DNA from 3 places in the Micromonospora sp. NPDC002717 genome. Region 3 is predicted to be linked to each of the others. Evidence: riboswitches for the same ligand, from Rfam matches in the RefSeq annotation. Region 3 holds a riboswitch; each other region holds the start of a gene.
What was found. A riboswitch is a leader RNA that binds a small molecule or an ion and turns the genes downstream of it on or off. The one in region 3 is predicted to bind cyclic di-AMP.
Positions count from the first base shown of each region.

Region 1: it holds a riboswitch for cyclic di-AMP, as region 3 does, so the genes downstream of both, ABT006_RS00770 (coiled-coil domain-containing protein) here and ABT006_RS35060 (C40 family peptidase) in region 3, are expected to answer to the same signal.
Region 2: it holds a riboswitch for cyclic di-AMP, as region 3 does, so the genes downstream of both, ABT006_RS18065 (coiled-coil domain-containing protein) here and ABT006_RS35060 (C40 family peptidase) in region 3, are expected to answer to the same signal.

Region 1 is NZ_JBEOVW010000001.1:147,352-152,461, forward strand. It holds gene ABT006_RS00760 (hypothetical protein) at 9-581, opposite strand; gene ABT006_RS00765 (YibE/F family protein) at 1,000-2,352, shown strand; cyclic di-AMP (ydaO/yuaA leader) riboswitch at 2,519-2,650, shown strand; gene ABT006_RS00770 (coiled-coil domain-containing protein) at 2,654-3,673, shown strand; gene ABT006_RS00775 (carbonic anhydrase) at 3,864-4,652, opposite strand; gene ABT006_RS00780 (helix-turn-helix transcriptional regulator) at 4,859-5,110, shown strand, end outside.
Region 2 is NZ_JBEOVW010000011.1:24,745-29,854, forward strand. It holds gene ABT006_RS18050 (hypothetical protein) at 101-244, opposite strand; gene ABT006_RS18055 (STAS domain-containing protein) at 576-938, shown strand; gene ABT006_RS18060 (SRPBCC family protein) at 1,215-1,682, shown strand; gene ABT006_RS18065 (coiled-coil domain-containing protein) at 1,784-2,845, opposite strand; cyclic di-AMP (ydaO/yuaA leader) riboswitch at 2,859-2,990, opposite strand; gene ABT006_RS18070 (cation diffusion facilitator family transporter) at 3,144-4,061, opposite strand; gene ABT006_RS18075 (HelD family protein) at 4,172-5,110, opposite strand, start outside.
Region 3 is NZ_JBEOVW010000001.1:597,366-602,475, reverse strand. It holds gene ABT006_RS02985 (C40 family peptidase) at 1-519, shown strand, start outside; gene ABT006_RS02980 (N-acetylmuramoyl-L-alanine amidase) at 615-2,636, opposite strand; cyclic di-AMP (ydaO/yuaA leader) riboswitch at 2,877-3,013, shown strand; gene ABT006_RS35060 (C40 family peptidase) at 3,026-4,075, shown strand; gene dcd (dCTP deaminase) at 4,128-4,706, opposite strand; gene ABT006_RS02960 (pyridoxamine 5'-phosphate oxidase family protein) at 4,785-5,110, shown strand, end outside.

The sequences.
Region 1 (5,110 bases), 450 kb from region 3:
GGGGCGTCCTATCTGCGCAGCACCGAGACCGTGGCGAGCCGCAGGCCGACCGGCCGGGACGGCGGGGCACGGGGCGACCGGGCCGGCCCGCCCGACCCCTGGGCCGCCAGGCCGGCGGCCTGCACGCCGGCCAGCAGCAGCACGGCGAGCAGCAGCGGAACGGCGAGCGCGCCCAGCACCGCCAGGCACACGCCCCACCAGGGCAGCTCGCCGCCCGCCCCGCCGGACGGGAGGAACCGCTCGTGCGGGCAGTCGCCCGGGCAGCCCACGACGCCGGACAGCGCCGCCGGGACGACGTACGCGATGGCGGGGTCCTGACCGAGCGGCGCGGCGGTGTCGTGGCGGGGCAGCGCGGCGGTGACCTGACTGAGCGGCGCAAAGGTGTCGTGACGGGGCAGCGCCTGCGCCGCGCCGCCGTGCGCACCCGCTGCGGCAACGGCGTGCGCGGAAAACTCGGCGGGATGGCCCACGGCGTGCGAGCCGTGGCCGAGGGTGTGCATCGCGGCCAGGCCGAACAGCGTGCCGACGAGCAGCAGCAGCCGGACCCATCGCCCCGCCGTCACTGTCGCCGCCGCCCGCACACCGACCACGGTAGCCCCCGGGGCCGGCGCGTCTGGGGGCGACCGGCGCACCCGGCGGCGAATCCACCCCGGACGAGACCGCCGTGTCGGCCACGACGGGGCGGTCGACCCGCGGTGACCGGGCGGCGACCAGCGGTCGCCGGACGGGACGGCCCGCGGCCGACACCAGCCCTCACGACCTGCGCCCGGATGTCGGGATGGCTACCATTCGGCCGGTGGCCCTCCGCACTCCGCGCCGCCCGCACCGCTGCCCCGACCGGGCGGCGGTATCGAGCGACCGCGACCGGCCGGGCCGGGCCGTCGCGGTGCGTGACCGGCCCGACACCACAGGGCGATCCGCCGCGGCGGCCACCCGGGCACGCCGAACCGACCGGCCCGCCGGCACGTACCCCGCCCTGGATTCGTTGGGAGACACTCGATGGGCGCCGACCACACCCGTCCCGCACCGTCCGCACCGCCGGGGGTGCGACGGATCCTCGTCGCGACGGTGGTGCCCCTCTTCGTCGCCACCCTGATCGCGGCCCTGCTGCTCTGGCCGTGGGACGCCCCGGACGCCGCGCCCGGCACCGATCCGCCCCGCCACCACGGCACGGTGACCCGGGTGGTGACGGAGCCGTGCCCGCCCACCCCGGAGACGCCGGAGGGCGCCCCGGGCGCCGCGGAGGGCCCCTGCGGCACCGTGACCGTACGCGTCGACGACGGCCCCGACGCCGGCCAGCAGGTGGAGACGCCCGTACCGGCAGGGCCGGGGGCGCCGACGGTCGCGGTCGGCGACGAGATCATCCTGGTCCAGCTCACCGATCCCGCCGACCCCTCGGCGAGCGCCTACAACATCGCCGAGCACCAGCGCGGCAAGCCGCTGCTCTGGTTGGTGGTGCTCTTCGCCGCCGCGATCGTCGCGTTCGGGCGGTGGCGGGGGCTCGCGGCGCTGGCCGGCCTGGCGGCGAGCTTCGCCATCCTGCTGACCTTCGTGCTGCCCGGCATCAGCGCCGGCAGCCCACCGCTGCTGGTCGCGGTCGTCGGCGCGGCACTGATCATGTTCGTGGTGCTCTACCTGACGCACGGGGTGACCGCGCAGACCTCGGTCGCCGTGCTCGGCACGCTGGGCAGCCTGGTGCTGACGGGCGTGCTCGGCACGATCGCCACCGCGGCGACCCACCTGACCGGGTTCGGCACCGAGGACGCCACCACGCTGTCGATGTTCCAGGCCGACGTCGACCTGCACGGCCTGCTGCTCGCCGGGATCATCATCGGCTCGCTCGGCGTGCTCGACGACGTCACCGTGACGCAGGCCGCGACGGTCACCGAGCTGGCGCACGCCAACCCGGGGCTGTCCCGGATGCAGCTGTACCGGGCGGCCACCCGGGTCGGTCGCGCGCACATCGCCTCGACGGTGAACACCATCGTGCTGGCGTACGCCGGGGCCTCGCTGCCGGTGCTGCTCCTGCTGACCGCCGACTCCCGGGCGGTGAGCCAGATCCTGACCAGCGAGTTCCTGGCCCAGGAGATCGTCCGCAGCGCGGTCGCCACCCTGGGCCTGATCGCCGCCGTGCCGCTGACCACCGGGCTCGCGGCCGTGGTGACCACGGCCGGCCGGCGCGGCGGCGAGTCAGCCGACCGCGGCGCACCGCCGACCCCGCCTGCTCCCCGACCGGCGGCCGACCGGTCCGAGGCGCTGGAGGCCCTCAGCGGGCCGCGCGCCGGAAACACCGCCTCCGCAGCCCCCGCCGGGTGGCCCGACCGCGACGGGAGCACGGACACCGCATGGTGAAACTCCTCAGCGTGACCGATCAGGACGTCCCGCCTGATAAACGCGTCACTGCTCACCCTCCGCCGTTACGAAATAACGCATTTAGTCGGCTTAGGGACGTAGATCCCCGGCAGGGCTCTCGGGTAACCTCGCTGCCGGTCACCGCCGAAGGCGCGCAGCGGCGCCTGCGGTGCCGCCGCCCAATCGCCGCCAGGCGAGCCGGGGACCCAGGTACGTGGGGTGAATCCGCGACAGCGGTAGGGGCCACTTCCGCCCCGAACCCGTCAGCTAACCCGGTCGGCGGTCGACGGAAGGGAAAAATGTGACGGCACCCCTACGCCGCTGGTTGACACCTGTGGTGGCCGTGATCGCCGCCCTGGCCGTCTTCGCCGGGCCCCTCCCGGCGGCGGCCGCACCCACCCCACCGCCCCAGCCCTCCGGCCACGGGGACGACGAGCCCAAGCTGCTCAACGACCTGATCGAGACGCGGAACCGCAACTACGTCCAGGCCAAGGCGAAGCTCGCGAAGTCGAAGAAGCGCCAACTGGAACTGGCCCTGGAGGTCGACCGGGCGCAGGCCGACCTGGCAGCGCTGGCCCCGCAGGTGAGCCAGATCGCCGCCCAGTCCTACCGGACCGGGCGGATCGGCGCGGTGTCGATGCTGCTGGACACCGCCAGCCCCGACTCGTTCGTCAAGCGCGCCGCCGCCCTCGACGAGCTGAACCTGGTCAACTCCAAGAAACTCGCCGAGGTGAACGCGGTCAAGAACCGCGCCGAGCAGGCCAAGCTGGCGCTCGACGCCGAGGTTCGCGAGCAGACGAAGCTGACCAACGAGATGGCCCGCGGCAAGCGCGAGGCGGAGAAGGCGCTCGCACTGGTCGGCGGCAGGGGGCTGACCAGCGGCAAGGTGGTCGCCACCTCGCCGGTGGCCCGGATGGCACCGGGTCGTACTGCCGACGGCGACTGGAAGCCCCTGTCCTGCACCGAGGACGACCCCACCACCTCCGGCTGCATCACCGCGCGCACGCTGCACATGTACAAGGAGGTCAAGCGGGCCGGCTTCAACCGCTTCGTCGGCTGTTACCGCTCCGGCGGGCCGTACGAGCATCCGAAGGGCCGGGCCTGCGACTGGTCGCTGCAGAGGAGTGGCTTCTCCCCCTGGCACAACGACGACACCTACATGTACGGCAACAACCTGACCGCGTTCCTGGTCCGTAACGCCGACCGGCTCGGCATCTACTACGTGATCTGGAACCGGCAGATCTGGTTCCCGGCGACCGGCTGGAAGTCCTACAGCGGCCCGTCGAACCATACGGACCACGTGCACGTGTCGCTGCTCTGACGGCAGCCAACGACAGGGCCGCCCCGCAGTCGCGGGGCGGCCCTGTCGGCGTCTGTCGCCGTGTCGGCGTCCGTGACCCTGCTGGCGTCCACGGCCTGTGGTCGCCGCCCGTGGCCCTGCCGACGCCTGTGGCCCTCGTCGCCGGGCGTCGTCGGGCGTCCGGGCCGGGCCGGGCGAGCGTGGGAACCGGTCAGGCGAGGGCGGCGCTGGCGGCCGGCTGTGCCCCGTCGACCGCGCCCGGCCCGGTGGGCGCGGCGGCGACCCCCCGCGGCTCGCCGGTCGGCACGGCGGTGACCGCCCGCGCCTCGCCGGCGGCCAGCCGGTATGACATGCCCACGACGGCGCAGCGCCCGGCGGCAACCTCGGCGGCGAGTACGGCCGACCTGTCCAGCATCGCCTCGACGGTCTGCGCGATGTGGATGTCGACGATCCGGTCGATGTCGTCCACGCCCTCGGCGGCGGCGCGGCGCAGGCTGGGCACCACGGCGTCCACCACGGCGCGCAGGTGCCCAGCCGGGGGCGCGCCGGTGGCGTCCGCCGCACGGGCCGCCTGGACGGCCCCGCAGGAGTCGTGCCCGAGGACCACCACCAGCGGCGTGCGCAGGACCGTCACGGCGTACTCGACGCTGCCCAGCACCTCGGGGCCGACCGTGTGTCCGGCGGTGCGCACCACGAAGAGGTCGCCGAGGCCGCGGTCGAAGATGATCTCCGCGGCGAGCCGGGAGTCGGAGCAGCCGACGATCACCGCGAACGGGTGCTGCCCGTCCGCGACCGCGGCACGATGCCCGGCGTCCTGGTTGGGGTGGCGTGGAGTGCCGGTGACGAACCGGTGGTTGCCGGCCTGCAACTCGGCGAACGCCTGCTCCGGGTCGCCGGGAGTGGGGAGCGCGTCCCGCACGGCGGTCGAGCCCCCCGGTGCCGGCTCCGACGGCTTCCGCTCCGGGCCCGGCTGCGCGCCGGGAGATCCGGGACGATTCATCTCCCTCACCTCGTCCCTCACGTGAACGACCTGGTCATCCCGGCCGACGCTGGACGCGGGCAGTCCCCACGGTCACACGCACTCGAAGGTACGTCAAGGGATGCGTGATATGCATTTCATATGTTCGCGCCCGGCTGCGGACGCCGGGCGGGCCTCCCGCACGAGGGCGCGGCGGAAACCCGAAAGGCGCGCCATACGATGACGACATGGCGACGACAGGGGAGAACGGGAGCACCCGGAACTGGACGTTCCTCACGAACCACGGGCACGTGCTGCTCGCCATCGCCCGCAACCCCACCGCCCGGCTGCGCGACGTCGCGGACGAGGTGGGCGTCACCGAACGGGCCGCCCAGGCGATCGTCGCCGACCTGGAGGCCGGCGGCTACCTGAACCGCACCCGGGTGGGCCGGCGTAACGAGTACACGATCAACCCGGCCGGGCGGTTCCGGCACCCCGCC
Region 2 (5,110 bases), on a different contig from region 3:
GTCATGGTTCGCTCGTTCCGCCTGTGCCCAACCGGGCGCCTCGGCAAACCCGCGGGGACGCGGGGCGAGCCCGGTCACCGGGCGGTGGCCCTCGCCGTGGTCAGCGGAGCGTGACCACCGCGGTCACGCCGCGCGCGAAGTCGTCGTCATCGTCGTCGTCATCGTCGCCGCCGCCGAAGCCGCAGGCCAGCACGAGGGCCAGCAACGCGCCGACACCGGCCAGCGCGGCGAGTCTCCTGATCATCGATCGTCCTTCCGTCGTGGCGCCCGCTCTCCGGGCCGATCCTAGGTAGGACGGGCAACCCGGGGGCGGAAGCGGGGGCCGGCCACGCCAGGAAGTTCGGGTGCCGGGCGGTGCCGGCGGGAGACGGCTACCCTGGGGCGGCGACGCGTCAGCGGCAGCTGATCGTTGGGTAAACAAGAAGTAAAAAGTCCGGATAAGGGCGACTTGGTGCGCCCTCATCCGCGAATTGCTCATCCCGAGGGGTGGCGACCGAGGCCGTCGGAGGAATACTCTCGGTCGCGGCCCGCGTACTGATGAGGCGCCCGTCGGACGGGCGAGTGGAGGTGCTCGCGTGAGCCTGTCGATCGTGAAGTCGGTTATGCCCGGTGGTGTCATCGAGATCGCCCCCCGGGGCGAGATCGACGTCGACACCGCATACGAGGTGCGCGAGGCGATCGCCGAGGTCCTGGCCAAGGGGCACCCCAGCCGGATCGAGCTCAACATGAGGCTCGTCACCTTCATCGACTCCGTCGGTATCAGCGCGATGGTCGCCGGCTTCCAGACCGCCGAGGTGAGCGGCGTCAAGCTCGTCGTCACCGAGCCGAGCCGGTTCGTGCACCGGCAGCTCTGGGTGACCGGCCTGCTCGGCCTCTTCGGCGCCCCCGAGCCCTACTACGCCGGCGCGCCCGCCCCCGAGGTCCTCCCCGGCGCCTGACCCGCCGGCAGGGTCCCGCCGGTGACCCGTTGGCGTCAGTCGTCGCCGAGGCCCGACAGGTCGATGTCGGACGACTCGGTGACCACGCGGATCGCCGTCACGGAGGCGTAGCCGTCGGCCAGCAGGGCCAGGCCGCTGCCCGGCTGCACCTGTCAACGACCGACGGTAGCCGGCGGGCGGGTCGACGGCCGGCATCCGCGCGCGCGGAGCGGCACACCGTTGCCAGCGCGCCGCCGGTGCGCGACGATCGGGCGACGGCGACGGTGGGGAGACGGCGTGCTCAGACGGGATTCCTTCAGCTACACCGTCCAGGCGCGCTGCTCGCTCGCCGACGCCGCGGGGTTGCTCGCGGACCCGGCCCGGCAGCAGGACCTGCACCCGCTGATCGCCCGGGTCCGCCGGGTGTCACCCCGTCGCGGCGCGCGGGCCAGCTACCTCATCACCGACCGGCTGGCCGTCGGGCCGCTGCGCCTGCCGGTCACCTACCGGGCCGACGTCCTGGTCGACGGGCCGGACGAGATCGTCACCGTGGCCCGGCAGTGGCCGGCCACCACGGTGCGCAACCGGACCCGACTGCGGGCCGAGCCGGACGGCGTGGTCCGGATCGACGTCGAGATCACCCTCGCCGCGCCGGTCCCGCTCTTCGGCTACGCCTTCCGCCAGGCGCGCGCCGCCCACCTCGGGCTGGCGGCCCGGCTCGGCGTCGCCCTCGGTGGGCACCCGCCGGAGTCACCGCCCGGCTGAGCCGGGCACCGACACGGCGAAATCCCCGGCCGTCGGCCGGGGAGGTGGCGGTGGGAGCGGTCGGCCCCGGTGACCCGCCCGCGGGTCACCGGGGCCGAACGTCAGTAGACCGACAGGTGCACGTGGTTGGTGTGGTCGCTGGACGGGTCGCCGTTGGCCCCGCTGTACGACTTCCAGCCGCTGCTGGGCAGCCAGATCTGCCTGTACCAGATCACGTAGAGCACGGCGAGCCGGTCGGCGTTCTTGACGAAGTACGCCGCCAGGTTGTTGCCGTACGTCCTGTCGCCGCCGGTGGCGTCGCCGCCGAACCCGCTCTTCTGTGCCGCGAAGTCGCAGGCCCGGCCCTTGGGGTGCTCGCCGGAGCCGCCGGGGCGGTAGCAGGAGACGTAGCGGGTGAAGCCGGCCGCCTTGGCCTGGTTCAGCGCGTGCAGGGTGCGCGGGGTGATGCAGCCGTTGGCGGGGGTGGGGTCGTTGACGCTGCACGACTCGGACGGCCAGGACCCGTCGGAGTTGCGTGGCGCCGGCTTCGCCGTCGCGGTGGAGCTGCCGCCCGGCCCGCCGCCACTTGCCTGCGACCGGTTGGCGACCGTCAGCGCCCGCTCCGCCTGCTCCTTGCGCTTGGCCATCACCGTGACCTGCTTGCGCTGCTCCCGGATCTCGCCGTCCAGGGCGAGCTTGGTGCGGGTGGCCTGGTCGCGGGTCTCCTGGAGCTCGCGGAGCGCCCGGTCCTCGTTGGCGGCCACCGCGTCGAGAGCGGCGGCCCGGTCCATGAAGCCGTCCGGCGAGCTGCTGTTGAGCAGGGCGGAAACCACCCCCAGCCGGCCGGTCCGGTAGGCCACTCCGGCGATCTCGCCGACCTTGCTGTTCCGCTCGGTCAGCTCGCTCTCGGTCGTCTTGAGCTGCGCGGCGAGCTGCTGCTGCCGCTTGACCGACGTGTCCAGCGCCCGCTTGGCGTCCAGGTAGCCCTTGCTGGCGGCTTCGAGCTGGGCCCGCAGGGCGGGCGTGCCGCCCTCCTGGTCCTGGCCGGGGGCTGCGGCGAGCAGGCCGGCCCGGGAGGCGGCCGCCGCGGGGGCGGTGGTGACCGGGGTGACCGCGGCGCCGAGGGCGAGCGTCGCGGCGATCAGGGCCGCCAACCGGGCGGCGCGTCGTCGTACAGGTGCCATCACTGGCATACACGTGTCCTTCCGTCAGCCGCCGACCGGGTTAGCTGACGGGTTCGGGACGGAAGATCCCTACCGCTGACGCGGATGCACCCCACGAACATGGTTCCCCGGTTCGCCCCGCCGGGCGATTAGGCGGCGGCCACCGCCGGCACCGGTGGGTGCCGCCTGGCGGAGGCCGGAGCCGAGCCTACCGGTGTCGGTGTGACTGGTGCAGCGCAGGTGACTGAGGGTGCCTGTCCGCTTACCGTCAAATCCGACATAAGTCAACAATACTCTCCCAGATTTAAGGCTGTGCTCATTACCACTCAACCGACCCGCAGGCCCCGGGAGACGCCCCCGGCTCGATCTGCAACGTCGCGTGCTCGATCTGGAAGTCCTCGTGCAGGGCCGTCCGGGCCGCGGTGAGCACCGCGCCGACCTCCGCGCCCGGCTCCATCGTCAGGTGCGCCGAGGCCACCTCCATCCCGGAGGTCAGCGTCCAGACGTGCAGGTCGTGCACCTCGGCCACGCCGGGCACGGCGGCCAGCCGGTCGTGCACCCTGGTGACCTCGAGGTGCTCCGGCGCGGCCTGCACCAGGATGCGCAGCGCGGCGCGCCCGAGCCGCCAGGTGCGGGGCAGGATGAACATCCCGATCGCCACCGCGACCAGCGGGTCCGCCCACCACCAGTCGGTGACGGCGATCAGCAGGGCCGCGCCGATCACGCCGAGTGAGCCCAGCAGGTCGCCCAGCACCTCCAGGTACGCGCCCTGCATGTTGATGCTCTCCTTCGCCCCGGACCGCAGCAGGGCGAAGGCGGCCACGTTGGCGAGCAGGCCGAGCACGGCGACCGCGAGCATCGGGCCGGCGAGCACCTCCGGCGGGTCGCCGAACCGGCGTGCGGCCTCGACGACCACGTAGACCGCGACGCCGGAGAGCAGCACGGCGTTGGCCAGGGCGGCCAGCACCTCCAGCCGGTAGAGGCCGAAGGTGCGCTGCGGGTCCGCGCCGGCGCGCCGGGTCGCGGTGATCGCCGCGAGCGCCATGCCGATGCCGAGCACGTCGGTGAACATGTGCCCGGCGTCGCTCAGCAGAGCCAGCGAGCCGGTGCGGAAGGCGGCCACCGCCTCCACCACCATCAGGGCGCCGAGCAGCGCGAACGCCGCCCAGAGGCGGCCCCGGTGGCGGTGCGCGGCATTCGCGACCGACCCGTGGTGGTGGTCATGACCTGCACCCACGCGCCCACCTTCCGTCACCCGTCAGGACCCGGTTCAATCTATGCTCACATCGCAATATGTGCAAGTGATTGCCCGGCGGCGGTCGGGACGACTCAGCCGGTCGGGACGACTCAGCCGGTCGGGTCGACGGTGGTCAGCCGCTGGGTGGCCCGCGACAGCGCGACGTAGAGCGTCCGTACGCCCGAACCCGGGTCGGCCCGGATCTCGCCCGGGGCGACCAGGACCACGCCGTCGTACTCCATGCCCTTGGCCTCCAGGCTGGTCACCACCTGCAGGCGCGGCGCGTCAAGCCCGCCCAGCCACCCGGCCACCTCGTCCCGGCGGGGCACCGGGGTGATCACGCCCACGGTGCCCTCCACCTCGGCCAGCAACGCCGTGGCCGCCGTCGCCACGGCGGTCTCCAGCTCCGCCGGCAGCACCACCAGCTCGACCGGGTCGACGCCGGTGGAGCGCACCGCCCTGGGCAGCGGGAGGTCCGGGTGCAGCCGGCGGATCTCGGCCGCCGCCACCGCGAAGATCTCCGCCGAGTTGCGGTAGTTCGTGGTCAGGGTGAAGTGGTGCCTCTTGCGCCGGCCCAGCGCCTGGTCCCGGGCGCGGGCCAGCTCCTCCGGGTCGCCGGTCCACGCCGTCTGCGCCGGGTCGCCCACCACCGTCCACGAGGCCAGCCGTCCGCGCCGGCCGATCATGCGCCACTGCATCGGCGAGACGTCCTGCGACTCGTCGACCACGACGTGCGCGTACTCCCGGTAGTCCTCCGGGCGCTGCCGCGCCGCCTCGCGGGCCGCGCGCTGCCGGTCGGCGAACGTGCTCAGCTCGCGGACCCCGCCGGCCAGCTGGAACGGGTCCCGCTTCGGCCGGGCCGGCTTCATCGGCTTGCCGAGCAGCGCGTCCAGCTCGTCCAGCAGCGCGATGTCGGCGATCGTCAGCCCGGCGCGGTCCAGGCTCCGGTACGCGTCGGTCAGCAGCCGGATCTCGGCGCCGGAGAGGATCCCGCCGGCGTACCGGCGCAGCCGGTCGGGGCGGGCCAGCCAGCCCAGCACGTGCCGGGG
Region 3 (5,110 bases):
GACGCGGAGAAGCAGAAGCTCGACGCGCTGATCGTGGCGCAGACCAAGCAGCAGAACGACCTGGCGGCGAAGAAGAAGCAGATCGACGCCGACATCAAGAAGCTAGAGGCGTCGCTGCCGGTGACCACGGTCAAGACGGAGAAGTGCCCGACCATCAACGGCGTGGTCAGCGAGGCGGCCCGGACCGCCATCAAGACCGCCTGCGCCCAGGTCGGCGACCCGTACGTCTGGGGCGCCACCGGCCCCAACTCGTTCGACTGCTCGGGCCTGACCCAGTACGCCTACAAGGCGGCGGGCATCCACCTGACGCACTTCACCGGCGCGCAGTGGAACGAGGGCAAGGCCATCCCGCGCTCCGAGGCGCGCCCGGGTGACCTGGTGTTCTTCTTCAGCGACCTGCACCACGTCGGCCTCTACCTCGGCAACGACAAGATGGTGCACGCGCCCCGGGCCGGCAAGCCGGTCAACGTCTCCAGCATCAACACGATGCCGGTGGCCGGGTTCCGCAGGCCCGGCTGATCCCGCCCCACGCACGGAAGGGGCCCCCGGTCGAGTAGACCGGGGGCCCTCGTCGTGCTCGGGAACGGCCTGCGCCGGTCCGGGCGAGCGGTGGGTCAGCGGGGCGCCCCCAGCGCGGAGGGCAGCACGTTCACGTCGTCCAGGTTGACGTACATGACCCGGTGGCCGAACTGGATCTGCACGTACCGGTTCTCGCCGCGGATCACCGTCCAGTCACCCGGCGACGACCCGTCGAACGTGACGGCCCGGTAGTACTCGCCGGGGAGCACCGTGCCGACGGCGTACCGCTGGCCGGCCGAGAGGGTGTACTGGAGCGGGGAGATCGGCTGGTACGGCACGCCGGCCGGGTAGGCGGCCTGCTCCGGGTACGCCCGGCCGTAGACCGGGATGGTGGCCCTGCCGTCCTTCGGGGTCACCACGAAGCCCACGGACCACTTCGCGGTCGGCTTCGAGGCGGGGTTGTGGAACCACGCCTTCTGGCCGAGGTACCAGATCGCGGTCCAGTCCCCCTGCACCTCGGCCAGGGCGTACGTCTGCCCGGCGGAGGCCCGGGCGCCGTGGTCGGAGATGTACATGGTGTTCGGGGTGCCGTCGGGCCGCAGCGCGATGTCGTTGACCAGTGGCGCGTCGTGGCTCGGCGCGCTGTGCAGGATCACCGCGGACGAGCCGCGCAGCGGGCAGGGAGCCACCGGCGGGGGCGGGTTCGGCACGCCGGGCGGCTGCCGGTTGCAGCCGGTGAACTGCGGCTGGTTGGTGGCGAAGTCCGGGTCGATGGTGACCAGCCCCGTGTGCGGCGTGCCGGTCGACGTGAACGGCGCCTTGAGCAGGTCGAAGTAGTGCGACCAGTCCCAGTACGGGCCCGGGTCCCAGTGCATGCCGCGCACGGTCGAGGCGACGGTGCCGGGGACGTTGTCGTGACCGATGATGTGCTGCCGGTCCAACGGGATGTTGTACCGCAGCGCCAGGTGGCGGACCAGCTTGGCGGAGGTGCGGTACATCGCCTCGGTGTACCAGGTGCCGTGCCCCGCGAAGCCCTCGTGCTCCAGGCCGATGGACTTGGCGTTCACGTACCAGTTGCCGGCGTGCCAGCCGACGTTCTTGGTCTTGATGTGCTGGGCGATGTGGCCGTCCACCGAGCGCAGGGTGTAGTGCCAGCCCACCCGCCTCGGGTCCTTGACCAGGTTGACGCTGGGCCCGAAGTAGCCCTCGGTGTCGTGGATGACGATGTACTCGATCTTCTGCTGGGTCGGCCGGTCGGCGAGGTCGTGGTTGCCGTAGTCACCCACGGTCGGGCCGTACTGCGCGTAGGGCGCCGGGATCCACTCGCAGGAGATCGTGTCGGGGCACTCCAGCCCGTCGGGCCGGGCGACCTTGCGCAGGCCCAGCCGGTCCAGCCAGGAGCGTTCCGGCTGCACCGCGCGGGCGGCGAGGGTGACCTGCTGCCCGTCGTCGGTCAGCCGGCTGTCGCCGGCGGCGATGGTGGCGTACACCTCGTTGGCGAAGGCCGCCGCGGCGTCGGCGCTGTCCGCGCCGGAGTAGCGGGCCACCGCGCCGTACCAGGCCGCCGGGTCCGTGTCGGCGCCGACCGGGGCGCCGATCTCCTTCTGGTACGCGGCCAGCAGCGCCGCGCCACCCCGGATGTTGGCCGTGACGTCCGTGCGCAGCGCCTCCTCGCTGGCTCCGGTCAGCCCGGCGGCGGCGTCGAGCGTCCGCAGCGAGGCTTCGGCGGGGGGCTGGGCGGCCGGCGGCTCGTGCGCCCCGGCCAGGGACAGGCGGGAGTCGTCGCCCCGCGGGTCCTCGGTGCCCTCGTCGTGGTGGGTGCCCCCGGGCAGTGCGGCGACGTACTCGGCGTCGGTGAGGTGCATCGGTCCGAAGCCGCCGCTGGTGCTCGGCGTTCCGGCGTTGGTGTCCCAGCGGGACTGCAGGTAGGAGACTCCGAGCAGGACGCTCTCCGGCACGCCGTACTCCGCGGCCGCGGCGGCGTACTGCTGCTGCCGGTCGGTCGTCGGCGCGGCGGCGGCGGTTCCGGCGGCGGTGAGCGGCGTCGCCGCCAGGGCGGCCGCCACGGCGGCGGCCAGCAGGACGCGTCTGCTCCTCGATGTCGCTGACAGGTGCATCAGACCCCCAGGTCGGACGGGCGAATGTGGGGCCACCTTCGCCCCGGGCGCCACCTCCGGTCAATACCTTTCCATGCGTCACTTACTGAAGAAGGAAAATTTCGTCGACCGGAGTTGCGCGCTCCCACCGGTCCGTACGAATACGGTGTGTCACGGTGCGATGGGTTGCGGATCGATAACGACCGTCTCTACTCTGGTCATTCGTCGGCCGGCGACAGTCCGCCCATCCGGGGCGGTAACGGTCCGACACCGCCGAGTCGCTCCCGAGCGAGCCGGGGACCCAGGTACCCCGGGGTGAATCCGCAGCACCTGCGGTAGGGCGTCCCCTTCCCGCCCGAACCCGTCAGCTAACCCGGTAGGCGGTACGGGAAGAAGGAGTACGGAGCCCGGTGGCACACCATGCCCCGCGGCCACCGTCGCCACGGTCGGCACCCGCCGGCCCGACGACGGCTGCGCCGCGCCCACGCTGGTACCGCTGCACCACCGCCCTCGCCGCCCTGGCCGCGTTCGCCGTCGTCCTGACCGGCGGCGCCACGGCGGCCCACGCCGAACCGACGGTCGCCGAGATCGAGCGCCAGATCGACGAGGACTGGAACAAACTCGAACCGATCATCGAACGGCACAACGCCACCCGCCAGGACCTGGCCGCCAAACGCAGGCAGGCCGACGCCCTCGCCAAGCAGATCAAGCCCTTGGAACGGCAGGTCGAGCAGGCGATGGAGGAGGTCAGCGCGCTGGCCGTCCGCGCCTACAAGGGCGAGAACGTCTCCGCCGTCAACGCCCTGCTGGGCAGCCGCTCGCCCGACCAGATGGTCGGCCAACTCGAACTGCTCGACCGGTTCGCCCAGCACCAGCAGCAGGACGTGCGGCAGGTCGCCGAGCTGCGCGACCGGCTGGCCGAGAAGAAGGCCCCGCTCGACGAGATGGTCGTCCAGCTCGGCCGGACGGAGGCCCAGCTCGCCGCGAAGAAGAAGCAGATCAACGCCGAGATCGACCGGCTGCAGAAGCTGCGGCTGCGGATCTACGGCAGCGGCGGCGGCGGTTCGCTGCGCCCCGCCCCCTGCCCGGCCAGCTACCCGGGTGGCGGGGCCGGCACTGCGGTCAAGTTCGCCTGCGCCCAGATCGGCAAGCCCTACGTCTGGGGCGCCGAGGGCCCGAACGCGTACGACTGCTCGGGCCTGATGCTCGCCGCCTGGGCGAAGGCCGGGGTTTCGCTGCCGCACAACGCCGCGCAGCAGCGCCGCGTCACCGCGACCGTCACCCGGGGGCGAGCTGCGCCCGGGAGACCTGGTCTTCTACTACAGCGACCTGCACCACGTCGGCATGTACGTCGGCGGGGGCTGGGTGGTGCACGCCTCCCGAGCCGGGGTGCCGGTGAAGATGAAGAAGGTCGACGACGGCCCGATCCACAGTTACGGCCGCCCCGGCTGAGTGGGTGAGGAACGGGCCCTTCCTGGCGCGGAAGGGCCCGTCCTCACGGCGACTGTCGGGTCAGCGGGTCGGCCAGGTGCGCCAGTGCTGCCAGGAGCGGCTCGGGGTCGGGCCGCGCTGCCCCTGGTAGCGCGAGCCGTAGACGGCCGAGCCGTACGGGTGCTCGGCCGGCGACGAGAGCCGGAAGATGCAGAGCTGACCGATTTTCATGCCCGGCCAGAGGGTGATGGGCAGGTTGGCCACGTTGGACAGCTCCAGCGTCACGTGGCCGGAGAAGCCCGGGTCGATGAAGCCCGCGGTGGAGTGGGTGAGCAGGCCGAGCCGTCCCAGGCTCGACTTGCCCTCCAGCCGCCCGGCGAGCTGGTCGCCGAGGGAGATCACCTCCAGCGTCGAGGCGAGCACGAACTCGCCCGGGTGCAGCACGAACGGCTCGCCCTCGGGCACCTCGACCATCGACGTCAGGTCGTCCTGCTGCATCGCCGGGTCGATGTGGGTGTAGAGATGGTTGTTGAAGACGCGGAAGAGCTTGTCCAGGCGGACGTCGATGCTGGACGGTTGCACCAGCGTGGGCTCGAACGGCTCCAGCGCGAGCGTGCCCGCCTTGATCTCGGAGACCAGGTCGCGGTCGGAGAGCAGCATCGCACCACCTTAGCGAGCGATGTGCGTGACCTGCGTGTCGGACTACCTGTTCGTACACGTGTTCGATAGAATGTCGGCATGGCTTCCTGGTCCGAATTCGCCGCCGACGAGCCCCGCCTCGCCGACGGGATCCGCTCCCTCATGCAGCAGTACGGGCCGGGCTTCGGCTACCTGGCCACCGTCCGCGCCGACGGCGGGCCCCGGGTCCATCCCGTCTCTCCGGTGATCACCGACGAGGGGCTCTTCTGCTTCGTGGTCGACTCGCCGAAGCGGCGCGACCTGGAACGCGACGGCCGCTACGCCCTGCACTCCTTCCCGCCGGAGGAGAGTGACGACGAGGCCTACGTCGCCGGCCACGCCCGGCCGGTCACCGACCCGGCCCGGGTCGCCCGGCTGGCCCGCAG